4 regions of the Janthinobacterium sp. HH106 genome follow, and region 4 is predicted to be linked to each of the others. Evidence: predicted binding sites of a transcription regulator. Region 4 holds the regulator's gene; each other region holds the start of a gene.
The links. The regulator sigma-54, encoded in region 4, starts transcription at its own class of promoters, with help from an activator protein. The targets are predictions, from matches to a motif close to TGGCANGNAANCTGCTTT.
Positions count from the first base shown of each region.

Region 1: a site for sigma-54 is predicted at 3,792-3,809, ahead of JAB8_RS29050 (PEP-CTERM sorting domain-containing protein). Genes of this name have one in related genera too.
Region 2: a site for sigma-54 is predicted at 2,290-2,307, ahead of JAB8_RS13100 (TorF family putative porin). Genes of this name have one in related genera too.
Region 3: a site for sigma-54 is predicted at 2,923-2,940, ahead of JAB8_RS11125 (beta-propeller fold lactonase family protein). Genes of this name have one in related genera too.

Region 1 covers NZ_LRIC01000025.1:141,970-147,893, reverse strand. Annotated here, with positions in the region: gene JAB8_RS11785 (NF038129 family PEP-CTERM protein) at 1-363, opposite strand, end outside; gene JAB8_RS11780 (ExeM/NucH family extracellular endonuclease) at 374-3,367, opposite strand; gene JAB8_RS29050 (PEP-CTERM sorting domain-containing protein) at 3,818-4,558, shown strand; gene JAB8_RS11770 (TIGR03790 family protein) at 4,613-5,623, opposite strand; gene JAB8_RS11765 (FxDxF family PEP-CTERM protein) at 5,778-5,924, opposite strand, start outside.
Region 2 covers NZ_LRIC01000030.1:23,504-29,427, reverse strand. Annotated here, with positions in the region: gene amt (ammonium transporter) at 1-1,080, opposite strand, end outside; gene JAB8_RS13105 (P-II family nitrogen regulator) at 1,092-1,430, opposite strand; gene JAB8_RS13100 (TorF family putative porin) at 1,442-2,209, opposite strand; gene JAB8_RS13095 (accessory factor UbiK family protein) at 2,480-2,734, shown strand; partial or broken gene JAB8_RS13090 (magnesium chelatase domain-containing protein) at 2,854-3,717, shown strand; gene JAB8_RS29085 (hypothetical protein) at 3,842-5,638, shown strand.
Region 3 covers NZ_LRIC01000023.1:7,065-12,988, forward strand. Annotated here, with positions in the region: gene JAB8_RS11115 (transporter substrate-binding domain-containing protein) at 1-502, shown strand, start outside; gene JAB8_RS11120 (TonB-dependent receptor) at 662-2,800, opposite strand; gene JAB8_RS11125 (beta-propeller fold lactonase family protein) at 3,005-3,961, shown strand; gene adh (aldehyde dehydrogenase) at 4,214-5,734, shown strand; gene JAB8_RS11135 (DUF779 domain-containing protein) at 5,790-5,924, shown strand, end outside.
Region 4 covers NZ_LRIC01000073.1:80,825-86,748, forward strand. Annotated here, with positions in the region: gene lptC (LPS export ABC transporter periplasmic protein LptC) at 1-179, shown strand, start outside; gene lptA (lipopolysaccharide transport periplasmic protein LptA) at 205-786, shown strand; gene lptB (LPS export ABC transporter ATP-binding protein) at 786-1,541, shown strand; gene JAB8_RS27095 (RNA polymerase factor sigma-54) at 1,546-3,024, shown strand; gene raiA (ribosome-associated translation inhibitor RaiA) at 3,094-3,453, shown strand; gene JAB8_RS27105 (enoyl-CoA hydratase/isomerase family protein) at 3,585-4,670, shown strand; gene rapZ (RNase adapter RapZ) at 4,671-5,534, opposite strand; gene hprK (HPr(Ser) kinase/phosphatase) at 5,701-5,924, opposite strand, start outside.

The DNA.
Region 1 (5,924 bases), on a different contig from region 4:
GTCGCCGCCGAAAACGACGTTGAAACCGAATTTGCCGCCCAGGGTCACGTTGTGAAACCAGTCGTTGTAGGCGCCACTATTGCCGAAGGTCAAGGTGCCGGGCAAGCTGCCGCTGACGTTGCCTTCCTGCGATGCCAGCGCGCCGAACGCGCCCGAGAAATTGCTGAGGGTGGCCGTCGCGCCCGGCGCCGGGCTGTTGCCGGCGATAAAGGCGAAGTCGAGGAAACCGGCGCCCGAGAACTGGCTCGTGTCGATTTCCACGTGATAGCCGAGCGGGTCCGCCAGCGCCAGGCTGCTGCTGCCAGCGAGCAAGGCGGCCAGCACGGCGCGGCGCAGGGTAAGGTTGAATTTCGTTGTCAACATGGTCGTATCCTTAGAAGTTGCCGGCGAAGATGCTGGCGGAGTAATTGATCGTCACTTTCGACGGATTGGTGAAGCTGACGGCGAACGAGACCGTCGCGCCCGGCGCCAGGCTGGCCGCATTGACGGTGACGAAAGCCGCGCCCGCATGGCTGCCCGTGGCGTTCGCCAGGGTCACGCCGGCCGGCAAGCCGCCGAACACCACCTGGAACGGGCCGCTGATGGCCGCCGCGCCCGTGTTGGTGAACGAGAACGTGCCCGTGTACTTTTGCGTCGCGCGGTTGAACGTCAGTCCCGAGCTGGCTTGCGCCACGCCGGCCGTGATGTCGCGGTAGGCGGGCTGCAAGTCCAGGCTGATGACGACGGGGTCGTGGTCCGAGGCGCGGTAGGGCAAGGCGTTGTACAGGTCTTGCGGCTTGGCCGAGTCGATGTTGTAGTCGATCACTTCCGGCTCGTCCGCATTCACATGCCATTCGGCCACGCCCGCCACTTGCGGACTCAGCGAGGCACTGGCCAGGGCATGGTCGAGGTAGCCGCTCTGGCCGCCGAATACGTATGAGTACGGCATGCCGGACGGCCGCACGAAACGCTCGAGTTCATTGACGAATCCGGCGCCCGTGATGACCTGGATCGGGTCTTCCGCGCCATACGAATTCAAGTCGCCGATGACCAGCACGTCCGCGTCGCCGGCGGCGGCCGCCACCTGCGGCACGAAGCTGCCCACCAGGCGCTGGGCCTGCTGCACGCGGGTGGCGTTCCAGCAGCTCTGGCTATCGTTCTGGTCCGCGTCCAGCCCGCTCGACGGGCAGCTGCCCTTCGATTTCAGGTGGTTGACGACCAGCGAGAATTTCTCGCCGTTGGCGGCCTTGAACGTTTGCGCCATCGGCGGACGGTTGTTGATGGCGTTGGCGTCCGACAGGGCGCCGCCCACCAGGCCCAGCTTGGCAGGCTTGTAGATCATGGCCACGCGGATGGCGTCCGTACCCGTGGCGGCCGGCTTCGGCACCACGGCGTAGGTGACGCCGCCGATGGCCGCGTTCAGCTGCTCGACCAGGTAAGTGACGGCCGTTTCGCCATTGTTCTGGATTTCCATCAAGCCCACCACGTCCGCATCGATGGCTTTCAGTTCGGCCACGATCTTGTCGCGCTGGCGCACGAATTCGGCCAGGTTGTCGGCGCCGCGGCAGTTCGACTTGGTGGTCGACGCACCCACGGTGCAGCCCTGCCCCGTCTGGCCAAACACGTTATTGCCATTGGTAAAGGTCGTAAAGAAATTGAGCACGTTGGCGCTGGCCACCTTGACGTTACCGGATGGCAGTTCCGGGCTGCCCGTGCGCGGGTTGTCGCGCGAGAATTGCGGCGTCTGCGTCGGCTGCAATTTGTAGGCGGCGCCGCCACCGCCGATGGCACCGAAATCCACCACGCCCGTCAGGTCGGCCACCGTGTCGCCGCTGCGCACGGTGTTGTCCTGGCCGATATACGGTATCGTCGGCGGCGTGACGAAAATGCCATCATCGAGCACGATCAGGTTGTTCGCATTGGCGGCGATCAAGGCTTGCGCTTCGGCGGAGCCTGCCGGATAGCGGTTGGTCGGCACTTCGCGCCGTCCCGCCGACAGGGTCAGTTCGCCGCGCGCGCCCAGGTAGGCGTTTTGCGAGACGGTCAGCGGTTGCGTGAAACGCACCAGCATGCCTTCCACGGCAGCCAGGTTGTCGTTCGGCAAGGTCACATTCACCGGCACGATGCCGTGGCCCGCGCTTTGCGTGAGGATGGCCGTCACGTCCTTCAGTTCCGTATAGGAATTTTTCGCGCCCGACGGCGTGTATTCGAACACCGTGCCCGTCACGCGTACCAGCTCGCCCGGCTGCACGGTGGTAACGGCCGCGCCCGTGTACACGAAGATGCCGTCCGAGGTCGACGGGTCGCCGTCGCCGGCCGCGTCCTGCATGAAGAAACCCGTGCCTACTTTCAGGGTGACGACGCCCTCGGTCGTCTGCACGGAATTGGCGTAGGGGCTGGCCGCACCGCTGCCCTGGATTTGCGGGATCGTGTGGCTGACGGCGGCCAGGCCTTGCACGGCCACGTCGACCTTGCATGACGCCGTTTGCTGCTGGTCGTTGCCGAACTGGACGACGACGGGATAATTGCCCACCGGCACGCCAGCGGCCACCAGCAGGTTCACGCTGGCGCTCTCGCCCGCCACGCCGGCCGCGCTGAAGTTGGCCAGGCTGATGCCGGCCACGGCCGGCGAGCTCAAGATAGCAGCATTCACCACGCCATCCACGTCGGACGCGCGCAGCACGGCGCTGCCGCCATTGCCCAGCGCCAGCGCCAGGCTGGCCGGGCAGCTGGTGATGATCTGGTGCACGACGGGGCCGCCGCAGACGTGGCGCTCGAAAGCCGTGTTGCGCGGCGTCACGCTGCCGGCGGTAAAGTCCACGCTGTTATCGTCCGTGTCGCCGCAGCCGCCATTCGCGCGCGCAATCGACAGGGTATTCGATGGCGCGGGCGCGACGGCGCCCTCAAAACCGTTGGCCGTGCCGAAACCGACCAGGTCGACGACGGCGGCGCCCGTGGGGCTGGTGCCCGTCTGGGCCGTCTTGTTATTACTCAGCAACACCTTGCCGGCCGTGCCGGACATGGCCAGGCTGCCCGAGGCATCCGGCGCGGGCAAGTCCTGCGTGCCGCCCGTCCCCTTGGCTTGCTGTACCAGCAAATACTGGCCCGGTTGCAAATCGATAGCCGGCAAGGCCGTCACGGCCCAGCTCGAACCGGCGGCGGACGCGTATTGCACGCTCCAGTTACTCAGGTTCACGGGGCTGGCGCCGCGGTTGAACAGTTCGATAAAATCGTTGCGATACAGCGCGCCGTTGTTGCCGCCACCGCCATACACCTGGCTGATGACAATATCGGAAGCCGCCAGGGCCGGCACGGACAGGCTGGCCAGCAGGGTAGCCATGACGGTCAGGCGCAGCGGCGTGCGCAAGGGGGAAAACGAGGTGTGCATGAGGATCCCGGTCGGTAAATAAGTGACGCCGGTCCCGCATGATGGGCCGGCGCGCCACAATTAACAAAAGTATTTCAGACTTGTTATTTGCATATTAAAGGCCGGGGATGACGACTTGATGACATTTGATTAAGCCGAATGGAGTAAAGCCTCGTCCGTCAGCTATTTCCGATGCCTGCTGAAACGTATTTTATGAACAACATATGGCACCGTGTGGCAAGTCAAAAAGACGCCGCCAGGAAAAATGTGATATATTTCAGGCAAATAAATTTTGTTCCTGACAACAACAACCAGCTTCGCAACAATGAGAGCAGGCCCCAGCCTCGCTTGCCTCTTGGGATGCACATCCGGCCATGCACACAAAGGTCGCATTACCGGTAGCAATATTAATCGCATCACGAACGGACAGCGCACGGCGCGACGCTCGCATGCATTCTGAAGAGATAGACCATGTTAAAACCACGCAAGCAATACTCCGTTTTCTGCGCCGCCATGGCGGCAGCCCTGTTCATGACGGCCGGATTGGCGCAGGCACAGACAGTTGCGGCACAGGCCAATGCGGACAGCAAGCGCTGCGAAGCGGGCAATGCGGATGGCGGCGGCAAGGGCGCCGAATTCAACCCCGACAGTTCAAGCAGCGCCTGCAGCCTGGCGAATGGTTTCGTCAACTTTGGCGCGCGCAGCAATGACGGCGTTGGCTCGACGCCCGAATTTGGTACCGGCGAGTCAGACCAGGTATTGCGCACGCCTGCATTTTCCGGCAATGGCCATCGTCTGGCCAACGCTCTGGGACAGCCTGCCGATGCAGGATACGGCGCCAATGCCAGCCTGCTGGCCAGCACCGGCCAGCACCATTTCGGCAGCCGCGATTTCGTGTATGCGCAGGAAGAACCAGCCATCGAGGGCCGTGGCTATCAAGCTGGCCGCAGCCTGCGTGCCGGCGACGTGTATGAACCGCTGCTGGTCTCGTCTGGCGGCGGCATCGCGCCGCCGGCCGGTGGCGGCGGTGTCGGCGGCGGAGGCGCCAGCGGCGGTTTCGACCGCAGCGGCGGCGGCGCGATCGGCACGGGCGGCAGTGGCGTCGTAGTGCCGCCGATTCCTCCCGTACCGGAACCGGAAACCTATGTGATGTTGCTGGCAGGCCTGGGACTGCTGAGCTGGATCGGCCGCCGCCGCAACGGCAAGGCATAAAAAAGATGGCTCATACGAGCCATTTTTTTTGCCTTCAATCACGCCAGCATGCCGTCAGCGGCGGAAGCTGGCGTAGGGCGCCGCCAGAGGATCGCCGATGAACAGCCCCTGCGCCGGCCAGGCGACGCTGCCCCAGTACGCTTCGAGCGCCGTCATGCCGCTCAGGTAGCGGCGCAGCAGCACCGTGGGGTTAGGAAATTTCTGCCAATAATTACAGGGCTCGCTGACGGTGCCGTAACTGGCGGTCGCGCCCGCTTCCAGCCAACGCTGGCTGCTCATCTGCGCCGTGCCCTGCAAATCGCCGCCAAACGACGTCAGGTGGTCGGCCAGAGCGCCCGGCAGAAAACGCAAGGTATCGAGCTTGTCCACCTTCGCCATGCCCGTCTGGTACACCATGATGTCCTGTGCGCCTTCCAGCACATCGGCCTTCATGTTCTTGATCGTCAGCTTGCGTTGGCGCACCACTCCGGCCGGTGGAAAAAATGCCGCGCGGCTGTTGCGCGCGCCTTCGCTCGTGTTCAGGTAATAGGCACTGGCGGCCGGCACGGCAAAACCGCTGGCCGTGCCGCGATCGACGACCGCCTTGGCCTCTTCGACAAAATCGATGGGCAGCAACATCGACAGACGCATGCCCAGCTGGCTGAATGACTGGCCCGTATCGCTGTTGAAATAGGTACTGGGCTTGCCGGCGCCGCAGCTCTTCGAACACTGCCCGGCGTCATATCCCAAGGTAAAGGCCGAGGTGATGGAATTGCATTCGACCGCATACGGCGCGCTCCATACCATCAGCACCGCCTGGATACCTGGCTTCAGCTGGCCGTCGATGCGCTCCTTCAGTTGAGCGAACTGGTCCATGCTCAGCTTGCGCGGCCGGTTTGGAATATGCACATGCACGATATTGGCGGCAGGAATGGCATGCGCCTGGCGGTAATACGCCCCCACCTCGATACTGTTCGGTTCAGCATCATTGATGACGATGGCCAATTGTGACGGCTGCAAGCCGGGTGCGGCGCCATGGGCGCTACTGGCCAGCAATGCCAGCGACAGACAGAATGAAATACGCAATGGGGTACCGGGAAAAATACACGTGCGATTGATCAAAACGGCCGTTTGCCGGCCGCCCATGGTGCCAACAATTATAGCCTTGAAAATAGCCGCGGAAGCGCTGCAAAAAAAAACGGAGGCCGAGGCCTCCGCTTTTCCGTTCACGCCACGGCCATCACGCCTGCTGCTTGCGGCGGCGCGCCATGAAACCCACAAGGCCCAGGCCTGCCAGCAACATGGCATAGGTTTCCGGTTCCGGCACGGGATTGACGGACACGTTGCCGCTATAGCTGCCGCCGGCCGCCGAGGCCACGTAGCCATT
Region 2 (5,924 bases), on a different contig from region 4:
GCCGGACGCGCCACCGAGCATGGATGGCTTGCCTTTGCTGATCCACTCGCCAAATACCCACGACAGGGTGGCGGCGGCAGTGGCCAGCAAGGTGTTGACGAAGGCCAGGGCCGCCACGTCGCCCGCTTCCAGCGAGGAACCGGCATTGAAACCGAACCAGCCCACCCACAGCAGCGAGGCGCCGATCATGGTCATCGTCAGCGAGTGCGGCGCCATCGATTCGCGGCCGTAGCCGACGCGCTTGCCGATCATGATCGCGCCCACTAGGCCGGCGACGGCGGCATTGATGTGCACCACGGTGCCGCCGGCGAAGTCCAGCGCGCCTTTTTGCCAGATCCAGCCCGCTTTCAGGGCTTCGCTGGCCGAGGTGGCGGCATTGGTGATCAGGTCAGGACCGGTCCAGAACCACACCATGTGGGCCGCTGGCAGGTAGGCGAACGTGAACCACAGCACGACGAAGGCCAGCACGGCGGCAAACTTGGCGCGCTCGGCGAAGGCGCCGACGATCAGTGCGCAGGTGATGGCGGCAAACGTGCCCTGGAAAGCGACGAAGACGAACTCGGGAATGACGACGCCCTTGCTGAAGGTGGCGGCGGCGGCAAACGTGCCCTTGGCCGGATCCCAGATACCGTTCAGGAACAGGCGGTCGAAGCCACCGAAGAAGGCGGTTTTTTCCGTAAAGGCGATCGAGTAGCCGTAGATACACCACAGCACGATGACCAGCGCGAACACCATGAACACTTGCATCAGCACCGACAGCATGTTCTTCGAGCGCACCAGGCCGCCGTAGAACAGGGCCAGGCCGGGGATGGTCATCAAAATCACCAGCAAAGTGGAAATCATCATGAAACTGGTATCGCCCTTGTTGGCGACAGGGGCGGCAGCCGGTGCGGCAGCGGCCGGGGCCGGGGCGGCGGCAGCGGGCGCGGCGTCAGGCACGGGCGTGACGGCGGGGGCGGCAACGGCCGTGGTCGTGGCCGCCTCCGTCTTGGCAGGGGCATCGGCAAAGCTCGGCGTGGCGACGCCAAACGCACACAGACAGGCTATCCCAGCGAGCAATTTTGTTATATTTTTACGCATCAATATTCCCCTTAGAGCGCTTCGTTGCCGGTTTCACCGGTACGGATGCGGATGACTTGTTCCAGGTTGTAGACGAAAATCTTGCCGTCGCCGATTTTACCGGTACGCGCGGCGCCTTCGATCGCTTCGATGGCCTGGTCGACAATGGCGTCATCGACGGCTGCTTCAATCTTGGTTTTTGGCAAAAAATCAACGACATACTCGGCGCCACGGTAGAGTTCCGTATGGCCTTTCTGGCGGCCGAAACCTTTGACTTCGGTGACGGTAATGCCTTGCACATTGATAGCCGACAAGGCTTCGCGTACTTCGTCCAGTTTGAACGGTTTAATGATTGCAGTAATCATTTTCATGGCAGTCTCGCTTAAAAGGTTTTGGATACGGTCAGCACGAGACCGGATTTCGCCAGATTCTTGCCATTCGGTGCCAGCGACGTGATGTTGGCCTTGACGGCGGCCAGAGCCACGGTCACCACGCCGAAATCCTTGGTCACGCCGATCTTGTAATCGTTATAGCTGAGGGCATCGTTGTGCGCGACCTTCTGGCGTCCGGCATGCAGGTTCAGCATGTAGCCATCGTGCACATCGACGTTGGCACCCACATCGAGGTAGCCGCTGTTCTTGCTGTCAGGCACGCCGAACAGATTACTGGTCGAATGCGAGTACTTGATGTAGGCCGGGCCATAGCCGAGCTGGCCGTACAGTTCGAAGGTGTTCGCGTTGGTGCTCAGCCCATTCGAGGGATAGAAGTAGTACAGGCCGCCCACATCGTAGGTGAAATCCTTGCTGATCTCGCCACGTTTGCCGCCGTAGATATCCCATTCCAGGTTGGTATCGCCGCCGCCGTCTTTGATCCATTTGATGCTCGACAGCCAGGTCCCCACGTACAAACCCGTCGGATTGTGGGTATAGTCGGCGCCGCCGCTGATGGCAGGGTCGAGACGGCTTTGCGACACGCCACGGTAGCGGTAGTCGCTGGTCAGCGCCACGTTGTAGCTCACCACGTTATCAGGTACGGCTTCGGCCGCAGCAGGCGCCGCCACTGCATCCTGGGCCATGGCGCTGCCGCACAAGGCGGTCATGGCCAGCGTCAACGCTGCAGCTAAAGTCATGTTCTTGGACAGATTCTTCATGGCGATTCCCTTTTATTGAACTTTTAAAGCGGTTGAGGTTTAAAATCTTGGCTGGAGATCACAAAGCGTTCATACCTTCTTTAGCAGAATACGTGCCAGCTCTCTTGCCACCTTGACAGGTGCCTTTCCGGCCATACATACCGTGCAAGCCGCTGGGCATGCGGAAATACGTTGCTGAAGCGTTGTGGATTTGCCTATTTTCGCACCAGATTAACACCGCTGTGCACCGCAATGGTGCGATGCACATGCCGCACCATAAAAGGACTGAACATGGACATGAATACCTTCTTTAACGACTTGCAAGGCAAGATCCACCAGGCCATCGAGAACTCGCCGGCCAAGGATATCGAGAAAAACGTGAAATCGATGATGACCCAAGGCTTCGCCCGCCTCGATCTCGTCACGCGCGAGGAATTCGATATCCAGGCGCAAGTGCTGGCCAAGACCCGCGCCAAGCTCGACGCACTGGAATTGCGCCTGATCGAACTGGAAACCCGTCTGAACGAACCCAAGGCCAAGGTGTAAGGTTGTAAGGTGACGCCAGCCAGACCACGTTATTGACGGCCTTGCTGGCATAGCTCAAGCCTGACGGCGTTTCACGCGCTAGACTGAGACTGCCCGCGCCCGCGCCACAGGGGAGTTTGATGAGTCTGGCCGTCCTGAAAAGCCGCGCCCTGGCCGGCATGGAAGCGCCCGAGGTAAGTGTCGAAGTCCACCTTGCCAACGGTTTGCCTTCGTTTACGATAGTCGGCCTGCCGGATACGGAAGTGAAGGAATCGCGCGACCGCGTCCGTGCCGCGCTGCAAAACTGCGGCTTTGAGATGCCGGCGCGGCGCATCACGGCCAACCTGGCGCCGGCGGACTTGCCCAAGGAATCGGGGCGCTTCGACCTGCCTATTGCCTTGGGTATCCTGGCCGCCTCGGGCCAGTTGCCGGGCGACCAATTACATCACTACGAATTCGCGGGCGAACTGTCGCTCTCTGGCCAGTTGCGTCCCATTCGCGGCGCCCTGGCCATGACCTTTGCCATGCAGCGCTGCCCGGCGGGCGCGCCACGCGCCTTCATCCTGCCGCAGGCGAATGCGGACGAGGCGGCGCTCGTCCGCGATGCCTGCATCTATCCCGCCCACAGCCTGCTCGAAGTCTGCGCGCATTTTGCCGCGCACGGCAGCCAGACCGCCCTGCAACGCCATCAGCCCATGCTGGCAGCGCACGTCTTTCCGTATCCTGACTTTGCCGACGTGCAAGGGCAGCAGCAGGCGCGGCGGGCGCTGGAAGTGGCGGCCGCGGGCGGCCATAACGTCCTGATGGTCGGGCCGCCGGGCGCGGGCAAGACCATGCTGGCCAGCCGTTTTCCCGGCGTGCTGCCGCCCATGAGCGACGAAGAGGCGCTGGAATCGGCTGCCGTGCATTCGCTGGGCGGCCACTTCAAGGTGGAACACTGGAAACGCCGCCCCTATCGCGCCCCGCACCAGACGGCGTCCGGCGTGGCCCTGGTGGGCGGCGGCTGTGACTTTCTCAAATAACTGCGACATTTTCGAAATAAATGCGATAATAATTCCACAGACCAACATTTCTACGTCGTTAACGCGAACCTGTTAATGCACAGGCGAACTGCGCGACGTGACTAGCATGCAAATTACGTTTACGCAAAATTTCAAAAAAGTTAAGTCGCTTATCCGGATTAAAAATTCCTTGGCCTTCGGTGACAATGCGATGGTTGTATGGTGGTATTCCGGCTTTTTCAAAAATATGACCGCTGAATCACAGCCGCTCGTGTTGGTGCATTTTCGGAAATACATTTCACCAGGGGTTTTCGGACCAGTCGTGTGTCGAACACTTCCGCTGACCAGCCTTGGTCAAGCACGAGTTGGGACCGTCTGGAAACATGACGTGTGCAAAGCTGAGCTCGACGCAATCCCCAAAAAATTCATGGTGAGTTTTGATGAGGGGAAATGGCGCTTTATCTCTTTAAGCCAGATGCGACAAGAAAGGCGGGCGCCGCCATTTTCCCAGCGAGACTATCCACTACAACGCGAGAACGATGCGAACTGGCTGATAGAGTTCGACCTTCCCGCTGGCGGCAAACTCTTGGTTCCATGCATTGAATTCTTTTCACGTTGCTACGGGCGCTCAGGCGAGCTCAAACGTATTCTGGCTACCTACCCGTGGAGTGGCGTCCCCGATTCCGCTGTACGAAGGCTCTATGCGCCACTGGGTGAAGACGAAGACCCGCCGAATTGGAAAGTCCGGTTGCGTAGAAGGATGCTGAACGGAGATGTCGTGTTCCTGGCTCATGCAAAGTACGAGACCTACACCAGAGATGTAGCAAAGAAGATCAATGCCCAGCTACAACAACATTTTGATCCCAAGCGCGAGAAACCCGCATTTATACAGATTGGCCCTTGGTTCCAAGGTCCTGCTGAACTTTCTGTTACAGGTCACAGCATTGATGGCGGCAAGTCGTTTTTATCCCTCAATGTGGTCGGCATGAGCGATCCATCAGGTGAACAGATATACCGGGGTAGAGAGAATAGTAACAAGGCAGATTTGCCCGCGCCAGATGGCAGCCCCGAGGCTTGGGCGGGAGCGCCAGAGCGCGTTCTCAACAACACTAAAATTATCGACCTCACTGGTGATGGCGAGCCAGACGGCGACTCGCCTCCAGTGGAAGTACAAGATCCCGATTTTGTCACACTAGGAATTGCGCGATCTATCATCGATATTAGAGTTGCCCAAGCGAAGACCACGGCTGGGAAACATTCATCAGCCGACGATCCAACGATGTACTCAGCCGGCGAAGAGTATGGCAGTGGCAAAGGTGTCGGATATGCCTCGATACACGCTCCTCAGACTTATGAGTCCAATGGAATTTTGCATGATATGTGGGAGGCAATGGGCAGTTTGCACCGCAAACAGCCAGAGCTTATCCGTTCGCTGTCTTGGTTTAGCCTTGAAGGCAAATTCAGCTCGTCGCCAGAGTACAGGTTAATTCCATTTATACATTTTGAGAGTGAGGACAATGTTCCAACGAGAGCGAGGCGGTTCACGCATGTGGATCCACCAAAGCCCGATCCTCGTGGGTTCCTTCTCGCCAGACTTATTCTGCCTGACGGGCCGGTCTACATAATCGAGCTTCAGCGACGACCAAAGTTGCTAAAAGATAAAGACGGAGAAATCAAAAAAGGAGAAGACCAGTTTCAAGGCATGGTGTTCAGGCTGGATAATGACCGGATGTTAGATCAATGGGTACGCTACTTTAGGACGCACGTGCGCCATGTGTATGGTGTTGTTCGGAAGCTCGTTGTCCAGTGCCCTGGAAAAGCAGACTCGTTCTCGCACCGGCCTCCCACTACGATAAAAGAGGATTGCATGCCGTGTGAAGTAACCGTCCTCAAAGCAATCGAAAAGGTCAAACGGAAAAATTAGCGAAACGTTGCTGTATGCAGCGCCATTCGATACTGTATATACCTGTACGATACAATCACCGTACGGGCAACTTCCACTTTCGGCCCACGCCGTGTAAAAACTCAGAATCAGGCCCGCGCAACAGAACTGTACACGCCTATCCGCGCTAACGATCGGTTTCAAACACGAACAGCGCCATCGTGCGATACAGCTCGACCATCTGCAACGGGTCGTTTCCACCCGGTCGCGACCGACCAACGATTTTCGCATTGGTAACATGCTATGCTGAGCCGACCAGCTGCATTCG
Region 3 (5,924 bases), on a different contig from region 4:
CGACAAGAAATTGATGGCGGATAACGACAAGGTCGAGATCTTCGCGCCGTACTACGTGGAAACCGTGCGCCTGGCGCGCAGCGCGCAAGCCGTGCCGCAATTCGATGGCGTCGCCAGCCTCGCAGGCAAGCGTATCGGCGTGGAAAAGGTCTCGATTGCGGCCATGCTGATGCTGGGCGAGGACAGTGGCAGATACCGCGACGACGTGCGTATCTTCGATACGGCCGCCGAAGCCTTGCAGCAATTGCAGGCCGGCCAGCTCGACGCCGTGTTGGCCAACCGGTCGGAAATCGAATCGGTGCTGAAAAGCGATCCCGCTTTCCCCTTGAGCGAAGTGGCTTTCGCCCGCTTGCCGCGTGCCGGCTGGGCCGTGGGCCTGGCCGTCAGCAAGCAACAGCTCGACGTGGCCAAGTTACTGCAGGCGGCCATGAACGAGATGGCGGCCAGCGGTGAATTGAAAACCATCTTTGAGAAGTATGGCGTGAAGGAAGCGCGGCCGTAGCAGACTATGCTGAATGGTAAAAGCCCGCGCTTCGGAAGAGGCGCGGGCTTTTTCATGAGAACGCCTGAAAAATGTTCAGGGCAAGGCGCATTGCCGCAGGCAGTACGAATAGTACGACAAGGCAATGCAACGCCGCCATGGACTTTTTCTCAGGTGTTCTTAAAAGGAGTATTGGGCGCTCACACCTAACAACCAGTTACGGCCTGGCGCCGCTTCATAGTAGCGCTTGTTGCTGTCGCCGACGATGACGGAGCCCACGTAGGTCTTGTCGAAAAGATTGTTCAGGCGGGCAAACTCCTTGAAGCGCCAATTCCCTACGTTTTGTTTGGCGTTGAAGCGCGCATTGAACACCGTGTAGCCGGGCGCCGGTTTTTCGCTGTTGCTGTCTTCCGCGTAGACCTGGTTGCTGGCCACGCTTTCCACTGCCGCGCCGAAACGGTCCAGCGTGTCTTTCCAGGCCAGTTCCGCAAACAGGTTTGCGCTGGGCACGCCCGGCAAGCGGCTGCCTTCGCGTACGCTGCCGAACGCCTGGTCATACACGGCGTGCAGGCTGGTCAGCGCCACTTTTGTCGTGAAACCGTACGGCAAGCTGGAGTCGAGCGACACTTCCATGCCCTGGCGCAAGGTCTTGCCCGCATTGCGGTAGCTGGTGCGCCCGCCGCTGGAACTGTCGACCACCAGTTCATCGTTGGTCTTGATCTGGAACACGGCCGCGTTCACATGCGTGTTGTGATTGATCCTGGCCTTGATACCCGCTTCCAGGTTGGTGCTGGTGGCCGGTTTCAGCTGGTAATTGAAGCCGCCGCCCGTGCCCGAGTAAAACAGTTCGTTCAGGGTGGGTGCTTCGAAACCGCGCGCGGCGCTGGCGTACACGTTGACGTTGGGCGTCAGTTTATACAGCAGGCCCAGCACCGGCGTCGTGTGGCTGAATTCCAGGCTGCCGCTGTCGTCGCCATTGCCGAGGAAGCGGTCGTTGACCGACACTTTCATCTTGCTGTAGCGCACACCTGCGCTGAGCAGCCATGGCCCGCTCTGCCATTCTGCCTGGATATACGGATCGAGGCTGGAGACGACATCCTGCTCGTCGCGGCGCAGCTTGCCCTTCACGCCAAACGTGTTGCCGATGTAATTTTCATAACCGGTGCGGTCATCGCTGGAGCGGCCATAGTCGATGCCGATGGTGGTGCTCAGCTTGCCGCCTGCCAGCTGGTTCACGTGCAGCCAGTTGGTGTCGATGCCGTAGAACTCACGCTGGAAGTCGACCACGCCGCCCGAATGGCTGGCTGGCGCCTGGAAACCCTTGGTAAAAGCCTGGTACTGGATCACGTCGCGGTTGCCGCCGTAGGCCGTCACGTGCAGGCGGTCTTCGCCAAACGATTGTTCATAGGTAGCGCCGATTTGCTGATGGTCGATGCTCTTGCGCGTGTTGTAGCGTTCGGCCAGGGTGCGCTTCGGGTTTTGCGTGTCCGTCGCATCGATTTCGCCGGCGCGCGGATCGCGGGCAAACGTGGCCCAGGTGACGCCCAGCGGATCTTGCGTGTTGCCCTGATGCAGGCTGTTGGCGACGATGGTCAGCTTGCTGTCTACCGTCGGCTTGATGGTGATCTTGCCGAACGCCTGTTCGCGCGTGGCGGCGCTGTGGTCGCGGAAACCGTCCGTGCGGAAGCGCGAACCGTCGAGCACGTAGCCGATGCCGCCTGCCTGGCCTTGTGCCGTCAAGTCCACCTTGCTGGTGCCGAAGCTGCCGCCCGTTACGTTCAGTTCGACGGATGGGGGATTTTGCCCATCCCTGGAGAACAGCTGGATCACGCCGCCCGAGTGGTTGCCATAGATGGCCGAGAACGGTCCGCGCAGCACTTCGATGCGCTCGGCCGTATCGAGGTTGAAGGTGGCGGCCTGGCCTTGCCCGTCGGGCATGCTGGCGGGAATGCCATCGCTGATCAGCTTGACGCCGCGCACGCCGAAGGCCGAGCGTGCGCCGAAGCCGCGCGACGAGATCTGCAAGTCCTGCGCGTAGTTCTGGCGGTTCTGCACGACCAGGCCCGGCACGGCGGCCAGCGCTTCCGAGGCATTGACGCGGATTTGACCCTCCTGGATGCGGGCGCTGTCGACGACGTCGATCGAGGCCGGCACTTCCTGGCTGGGGTGGGCGATGCGGCTGCCGCTGACGACCACCGTATCCATGAGTTGCCCGGCGGCCAAGTCAGCGGACTCGGCGGCGAAAACGTGGGGGGCCAGGGTGGCGCTGCCGGCGACAAACAGGCTGGCGATGGTGTTCAGGCGGAAACGATGCTGCATGCGGATTCTCCAATGTGAATAAAAGCCTGCTTGGTCGCGTGCGCGGCGCAGGTCTGCATAGTTGTATCAAGCAATATGCCTGCCATGTCTCCATTGGTGGGCGGAAATTATACGCGTGTCAGTGGCACGGCGTTTGCATGCAGCAATTATCAGATGCGCCGCTAGCGTGCGCTTTTCCTGTGTTTTGCCATTGAAAAGGTGATTATGCCCAACTTCTTCTCGCGCTTTCTCCAGGTGTGCTGGCTGCTGCCCGCGCTCGCCAGCACCGCCGTCCAGGCCGCTCCATTTGCCTATGTCCCCAATGAAAAATCGGGCACCGTGAGCGTGATCGACACGGCGACCGACCAGGTCGTGCGCCAGATCGCGGCCGGCAAGCGGCCGCGCGGCATCGCCGCCGACCCCAGCGGACGGCAATTGTTTGTCACGGATGCGGCCAGCAGCGCCTTGCTGCTGATCGATAACGTGACCGGCGTGCCCGTGCGCAGCGTAGCGCTGGGTAAGTCGCCCGAAGGCGTCAGCGCCTCCCGGGACGGCAGTCACGTGGCCGTGGCCGTCGAGGAAAACAATAGCGTGGCCTTGCTCGATGGCCACACTGGCGTCTTGCTTGCCGATATCAAGGTGCAGGGACGCAACCCGGAACATGCCGTGTTCAGCCCCGATGGGCGCTGGCTGCTGGTCAGTGCGGAAGAGGCCGAGCAAGTCGACGTCATTGATGTGGCGCAACGCCGCCAGGTGGCTTCCATCGCCGTGGGACTGCGTCCGCGCGGCATCGGTTTCAGTCCGGACTCGGGCCGCGCCTATGTGGCGTGCGAACTGGTCAATGCCGTCTATGTGATCGACATGGCCGCGCGCAAGGCCGTCGCAACCATTCCCGCCGGCAAGAATGCGAATGGCATCGCCGTCCATCCCGGCGGCAGGCAGGTATATGTCTCGAACGGTATCGACGGCACGGTAATGGTGATCGATACGGCCAGCAACCAGGTGACGGCCACCATTCCAGTCGGCAAGCGTCCGTGGAACATGGCCATCACGCCCGACGGCGCCAAGCTGTACGTGGCCAATGGCCGCTCGAACAGCGTTTCCGTCATCGACACGGCCAGCGCGCGCAAGCTGGCCGATATTGCCGTCGGTGAATTGCCGTGGGGCGTGGTGATTCGGTAGTGGTACAGGGCAGGTGTTCCAGTCTGGTACACCTGTTCCATTGTGCAGCGGCGATGGGGCGCTACGGCAGCAATTGAACCCGCCGATATCGCCACCAGGCCCTTGCAACAGAGGTAAAACCCGCTAAGTTGGGTAGGGGGATGGCGAGCTGGCACGGCATTTGCGGAAGACTCGGTGTACTCACCCCATCTGTACCAGGACGTTTGATTTTAATTAAGTAACTCCATTCTAATTAACCCGATAGAGGACGACATGAATCTCGCAGACATCAGCAAACTGGGCGTAGCCAATCCCTTCAAACAACGCTATGACAATTACATCGGCGGCAAATTCGTTGCACCAGTAAAAGGTGAATACTTTCCTAACATTACGCCGATCACGGGCTTGCCGTTTTGCGAAATCGCCCGTTCCACGACGGAAGACGTCGAGCTGGCGCTGGATGCCGCGCATGCCGCCAAGGAGGCCTGGGGCAAGACTTCGCCCGCCGAGCGCGCCAACATCCTGAACCGCATCGCCGACCGCATCGAACAGAACCTGAGCTTGATCGCGACGGCGGAAACGATCGATAACGGCAAGCCGATCCGCGAAACGATGAACGCGGACATTCCGCTGGCCATCGACCATTTCCGTTACTTCGCCGGTTGCATCCGCGCGCAGGAAGGTTCCGTCGCGCAAATCGATGCGGAAACCTATGCCTACCACTACCACGAGCCGCTGGGTGTCGTGGGCCAGATCATTCCGTGGAATTTCCCGATTCTGATGGCCGTGTGGAAACTGGCGCCAGCCCTGGCCGCCGGCAATTGCGTCGTCCTGAAACCGGCCGAGCAGACCCCCGCTTCCATCATGGTGTTGATCGAGCTGATCGGCGACCTGCTGCCACCGGGCGTGTTGAACATCATCAACGGTTTCGGCCTGGAAGCGGGCAAGCCGCTGGCCTCGAGCAAGCGCATCGCCAAGATCGCCTTCACGGGCGAAACGGGCACGGGCCGCCTGATCATGGGCTACGCGGCGCAAAACCTGATTCCCGTCACCCTGGAGCTGGGCGGCAAATCGCCGAACATCTTCTTTGAAGACGTGATGGATGCGGACGACGAGTATTTCGACAAGTGCCTGGAAGGCTTTGCGATGTTCGCGCTGAATCAAGGCGAGGTGTGCACCTGCCCATCGCGCGTGCTGATCCAGGAATCGATCTACGAGAAATTCATCGAACGGGCCCTGAAGCGCGTGGCCGCCATCAAGCAGGGCAATCCGCTCGATTCTTCCACCATGATCGGCGCCCAAGCGTCGCAGGAGCAGCTGGAAAAAATCCTGTCCTACCTCGACATCGGCCGCCAGGAAGGCGCCGAAGTGCTGGCTGGCGGCGAGCGCAACACGCAGGCGGGCGACCTGGAAGGCGGCTATTACGTGCGTCCGACCGTGTTCAAGGGGCACAACAAGATGCGCATCTTCCAGGAAGAAATTTTTGGACCGGTCGTGTCCGTGACCACCTTCAAGGATGAAGCTGAAGCGCTGGCGATTGCCAACGATACCTTGTACGGCTTGGGCGCCGGCTTGTGGACGCGTGACGGTTCGCGCGCCTTCCGCATGGGCCGCGCCATCCAGGCGGGCCGCGTGTGGACCAATTGCTACCACCTGTATCCGGCCCACGCCGCGTTCGGCGGCTACAAGCAATCGGGTATCGGCCGCGAAAACCACAAGATGATGCTCGACCACTACCAGCAAACGAAGAACTTGCTGGTGAGCTATAGCCCGAAAGCGCTGGGCTTCTTCTAAACCGGCAACAGGCGCCGCGCCCGTAGTCCAGGCGCGGCGCGCAGAAAGGGATGCCATGAGTGCAGCAATTGCCAGGGTGGTCGCCACCGATGCGGCGCTGGAAATGATGGACAAGTTGCGCCAGCGTCACGGCCCGCTGATGTTTTTCCAGTCGGGCGGCTGCTGCGACGGCAGTGCGCCCATGTGCTAC
Region 4 (5,924 bases):
CGGTGTTTCCGGACGAAGAAAGAATGGAAACGGACGTGCCTGTCGATATCCTGACGGGCGCCTCGCGCATCAATGGTATCGGCATGAAGGCCAATAACGCCACCGGCGTGGTGGAAGTGCAGAATGCCTTGCGCATGGTACTCCCGCCGAAACCGCGCCCGGCCGCGGCGGCAAAATGACAGAATGAAACAAGGAAACCATACTATGAAGAACATCTTGCTGTTGAGCGTATTTTCTCTGGCCCTCATGGGCGTGGCGCATGCCGAGAAGGCCGATTCCGAGAAGGAAGCCGTCATCACGGCGCGTAGCGGCCACGTCGATGACGTCAAGCAGATTCGTACCCTGACGGGCGACGTCGTGCTGGTCAAGGGCACGCTGACCATGAAGGCGGGCCGGGCCCTGATCACGGAAGACCCGCAAGGCTACCAGTTCATCACCTTCTGGGCCGATCCCGGCAAGCTGGCCACGTTCCGCCAGAAGCGCGATGGCGCCGGCGACCTGTGGGTCGAAGGCGAAGCGGAGCGCGTGGAATACGACAACAAGACGGAAGTGGTGAAACTGTTTTCCAAGGCCAAGCTGACGCGCCTGGAAGGCACGAAAGTGACCGACGTGGCCAATGGCGCCTTCATCTCGTATGACAGCCGCAAGGAAGTATTCAAGATGGAAAATTCCGACAGCGGCACCAGCACCTCCGACGGCGGCAGCGTGCGCATGGTGATCCAGCCGAAGACCAAGGCGCCCGCGGCGGAGAAAGCGCCTGCCACACCTGTGCCAGGAACGAAATAATGGACAATACCCGTTGCGGCAGCACCCTGATCGTTCGCGGACTGCAGAAAACCTATGGCAAGCGGCAAGTCGTGCATGATGTCTCGCTGCAAGTCGAATGCGGCGAAGTGGTGGGGCTGCTGGGCCCGAACGGCGCAGGCAAGACCACCTCGTTCTACATGATCGTCGGCCTGGTGCCGTCGGATGGCGGCAGCATCGACATCAGCGGCGTGGACATTTCCAGCCTGCCGATCCACCGCCGCGCACAGATGGGCCTGTCGTATCTGCCGCAGGAGGCGTCCGTGTTCCGCAAGCTGACGGTGGAAGACAATATCCGCGCCGTGCTGGAAATCCAGACCGTCGAAGGCCGTCCTTTGAAGAAGGCCGAGATCGAGGAACGCCTGGATAAACTGCTGGCCGACTTGCAGATTGAAAAGTTGCGCGAGAACCAGGCGCTGTCCCTGTCGGGCGGCGAGCGCCGCCGCGTGGAAATCGCCCGCGCCCTGGCCACCGATCCCCGTTTCGTGCTGCTCGACGAACCGTTCGCCGGCGTCGACCCGATCGCCGTGATCGAGATCCAGCGCATCGTGCGCTTCTTGAAGGAGCGCAATATCGGCGTGCTGATCACCGATCATAATGTGCGCGAGACGCTGGGTATTTGCGACCGTGCCTACATCATCAACCAGGGCTCGGTACTGGCGTCGGGACGCCCCGACGACATCATCGCGAACGAGTCGGTACGCCGGGTCTATCTGGGCGAACACTTCCGCATGTAAGCCAATGAAACAATCATTGCAGCTGCGCACTTCGCAGCACCTGGCACTGACGCCGCAGTTGCAGCAATCGATACGCCTGTTGCAATTGTCTACTCTGGAATTGCACCAGGAACTCGAGCAACTGCTGACGGACAATCCCTTGCTCGAGCGCCTCGACGATCCGCTCGACCGTTCGCTGCGCCTGCTGTCCGACGGGGCCTTGAGCTCCACGGCCGCGCCGGCCGAAGCGCCGCCCCAGCCGCCAGGCCAGGAGGCGCCCGCGGCGCCGGCCGAAGCGGAAACCTTTGACGGCGAGGCGGGCGAGGGCCCGGCCGCCGCGGATGGCGGCGACAGCGACTGGAGCGAGGCGAGCCGGGGCAAGGCGCCCGACGACGAAGATTCCCGCCCGCAACTGGAGGCCCATCACTGCACCCTGCGCGAACACCTGATGGAGCAGATGCGCGTGACGGTGCTCGAATTGCGCGACCGCGCGCTGGTCGAGCTGATCATCGACGCGCTCGACGACAATGGCTACCTGGAAGAGTCGCTCGACGACATCCTGGCGCGCCTGCCGGAAGAGCTGGAAATCGATGCCGACGAGATGCGCACGGCCTTGTCGCTGCTGCAAAGTTTCGATCCACCGGGCGTGGGCGCGCGCAATGCGTCCGAATGCCTGGCGCTGCAAATCAAGCGCTTGCCGCACATCGCCATGGTGACGCGGCGCATGGCCCTCGTCATCGTGGAAAAGCACCTGGCCTGGTTTGCCCAGCGCGATTTCAACAAGCTGAAAAAAGCCCTCGATTGCGACGATGAAGACTTGCGTGAAGCGCAGACGGTAATTCGCCAGTGCAACCCGCATCCGGGCGCCGTGTTCGCTGCGGACGTGTCCGATTACGTGGTGCCCGACGTCGTCGTCAAGCGCGCGCGCAATGGCTGGCAAGTGACCCTGAACAACGACGTCATGCCGCGCCTGCGCGTCAATGCCATGTACGCCAACTTGCTCAAGCAGGGCAAGGGCGAGGGTGCCATGGGTGCACAGTTGCAGGAAGCCAAGTGGCTGATCAAGAATATGCGCCAGCGCTTCGACACGATTCTGCGCGTGGCGCAGGCGATAGTAGAAAGACAAAAGAACTTTTTCTCGCATGGGGCTGTTGCCATGCGCCCCCTTGTGCTCCGTGAAATAGCTGATACACTGGGTTTACACGAGAGTACTATCTCGCGGGTAACAACTCAAAAGTACATGCTGACCCCGCACGGCATGTTCGAGTTGAAATATTTCTTTGGTAGCCACGTCGCCACCGAAGCGGGGGGCGAAGCGTCATCGACGGCGATACGGGCATTGATCGTGCAACTGACAGGAGCAGAAGACCCTAAAAATCCTTTATCCGACAGTAAGATTGCGGACATGCTGGGGGAACAAGGCATGGTGATTGCGCGACGTACTGTTGCCAAATACCGGGAAGCGTTAAAAATTCCGCCAGTGAGCCTGCGTAAGTGTTTGTAAGTTTTTTTCGGTTCCTCTGCGGGCCGGATACGATGGACCGCACGAACCCGATCATCTTTAGGAGTGTGTATGAATCTCACCATCAGCGGACATCATATCGAAGTGACACCAGCCATCCGTGAATACGTACAAACGAAGCTGGAGCGCGTGAAACGTCATTTCGATCAAGTTATCGATATCGCCGTGATTCTGACCGTCGACAACCTCAAAGAGAAAGAAAAACGCCAAAAGGCCGAAGTCAACCTGCGTCTGAGTGGCAAAACTGTCTATGTGGAAAGCCTGGCACACGACCTGTATGCCGCGATCGATACCCTGATCGACAAGCTCGATAGGCAAGTGATGAAATACAAAACCAAAGTGCAAGGGCACGGTAAAGAGGCGATCAAGCATCTGCCAGACAGTTCGGAAGAAGAATTCGCCCCCGCCTAAGCGGCCCGCGACTTTCAACCGGCTGTGATCAACTAAGGGCGCACATTGCGCCCTTTTTTGCGTCCAGCGAAACGCAATGTTCGCCGCGCAGGCGCTAGAATGTTTGCACTTTCACTTCTTTCCTGCCTGCCATGAGCGACCTCGTCCAGATTTCCATCCGCCACCGCACGGGCCACATCGTGCTCGACCGTCCGAAAGCCTTGAATTCCCTGTCGCTGGAGATGGTGCGCGCCCTGAGCGCGGCCTTGCTGGCATGGCGCGACGATCCGCAGGTGGACGCCGTGGTGATCCGCTCCAGCAGCGAAAAAGCCCTGTGCGCGGGTGGCGACATCCGTTTCTTTTACGATGCGGGCCTGGCCACGCCGCAGGGCGGCAGCGCCTTGCTGGAAGATTTCTTTACGGAAGAATATGCTTTAAATCATTTGATCCATTTTTATCCGAAACCGTATATCGCCGTCATGGATGGGGTGGTGATGGGCGGCGGCATGGGCGTGGCGCAAGCGGGGCCCGGCAACCGCCTGCGCATCGTCACGGGCCGCACGCGCATGGCCATGCCGGAAGTCAATATCGGCCTGTTCCCCGATGTGGGCGGCAGTTACTTTTTGTCCCGTCTGGCGGGTCAGCTGGGCCTGTACCTGGGCTTGACGGGTTTGACGATCAACGCGGCCGACGCCCTCTACACGGGCCTGGCCGATGTCTACCTGCCCGAGGCGCAGATGGGGGCGCTGCTGGCCCTGTTCGAGTCCACGCCGGGCGAAGGCTTGCCGGTCGCTATCAAGGCACTGGCGGCACCATTCCAGGCCGAGGCGGGCGCTTCCCTCCTGGCCACGGCGCGCGCGGCGCTGGACCGCCACTTCAGCGCGGGTTCAGTGGCCGCCATCATGGCCTCGCTGGCGCAGGATGACGGCGCATTCGCGGCGAAGGCGCTGGCGGCCATGCGCTTGCGCTCGCCCTTGATGATGTCGGTGACCCTGGAGTTGCTGCAGCGGGGCGCCCACCTGGGCGTGGCCGATTGCCTGCGCATGGAGCGCACGGTGGTGCGCCACAATTTCGAACATGGCGAAGTGCTCGAGGGCGTGCGCGCGCTGGTGGTCGACAAGGACAATGCGCCGCGCTGGCAGCCTGCCAGCCTGGACGGGGTCGACGCGGCCATGGTGGCGCGGTTCTTCGCCCCCGTCTGGCCGGCGCAAGCCCATCCGCTGCGCCACCTGGACTGATTAAGAACGCTCGCGGTGGCGCAGTACGACTCTTTCTTTGGGGCCGAAATACTGCGCCAGCCGTTCCGCCATGTACACGGAGCGGTGCTGGCCGCCCGTGCAGCCCAGCGCCACCGTCAAATAGCTGCGGTTGTCGGACTTGAACGACGGCAACCATTTCTCGATGAAGGCGCGGATGTCGGCCAGCAGCTCCAGCGCGCTCGGCTGTGCGTCGAGGAAAGCGATCACGGGCGCGTCGCGGCCGTCGAGCGGGCGCAGGGCCAGGTCGTAATAGGGATTGGGCAAGGCCCGCACGTCGAAGACGAAATCGGCATCGAGCGGCACGCCCAGCTTGAAGGCGAACGATTCGAAGAACAGGGTCAGCGGCGCGCGCTCTGAGGCGACGATATCCTTGATCCATGCGCGCAATTTGTTGGCGCTCAGTTCCGAGGTATCGATCACATGGCCCAGCTGTTCGATGGCCGACAGGCGTTCGCGTTCTTCCGAGATGCACTCGATCAGGGTGCGGCGGCTGGCCGGATTCTGGTTCGGGCGCAACTCGTGCGACAGCGGATGGCTGCGCCGCGTTTCCGAGAAGCGCGCCACCAGCGAATGCGTGGTGGCTGTCAGGAACATGACCTTGACGTCATGCCCCTGGTCGCGCAACAGCGCGACATTGTGCGGCAAGCTGACGAGCGATTCGGCGCTGCGCGCATCGACGGCGACGGCCAGTTGCGGCGTGCCTTCGTCGAGCAAGGTTTGCACCAGGCTCGGCAGCAAGGCCGGCGGCAGGTTGTCGACGCAATAGTAGCCGGTATCTTCCAGCACATTGAGCGCGACGGATTTACCGGAGCCGGATATTCCGGTGATAAGGACGATATGCATAGCCCGATCATACAATAAAGACCGGCACCGCGCTCCCGATGCAATTATCTTTACAAATTATTGCAATTTGGGCTGTGATATTTCTTTGCTGCACGCGCCAACAATGCTGTCGGATTACGCGGGGCCTTGCCCCACCTCGGCGGCCCCGCTAATCCGACCTACGTTGCTAATCGCCGCTCATGGCGAGGCGTTGCCGTTCCATGAACTCCTGCAAGGTATCGATGCCGCGCAGCTGCAGAATCGTGTTGCGCACGGCCGCTTCCAGCAGGACGGCGATGTTGCGGCCGGCGGCGACGGGGATGACGACCTTGCGCACGGGCAAGCCCAGTACGTCTTCCGTGGGAAACAGGAAGGGCAGGCGCTCGACTTCTTCTTCCAGCGCGTTGCGGC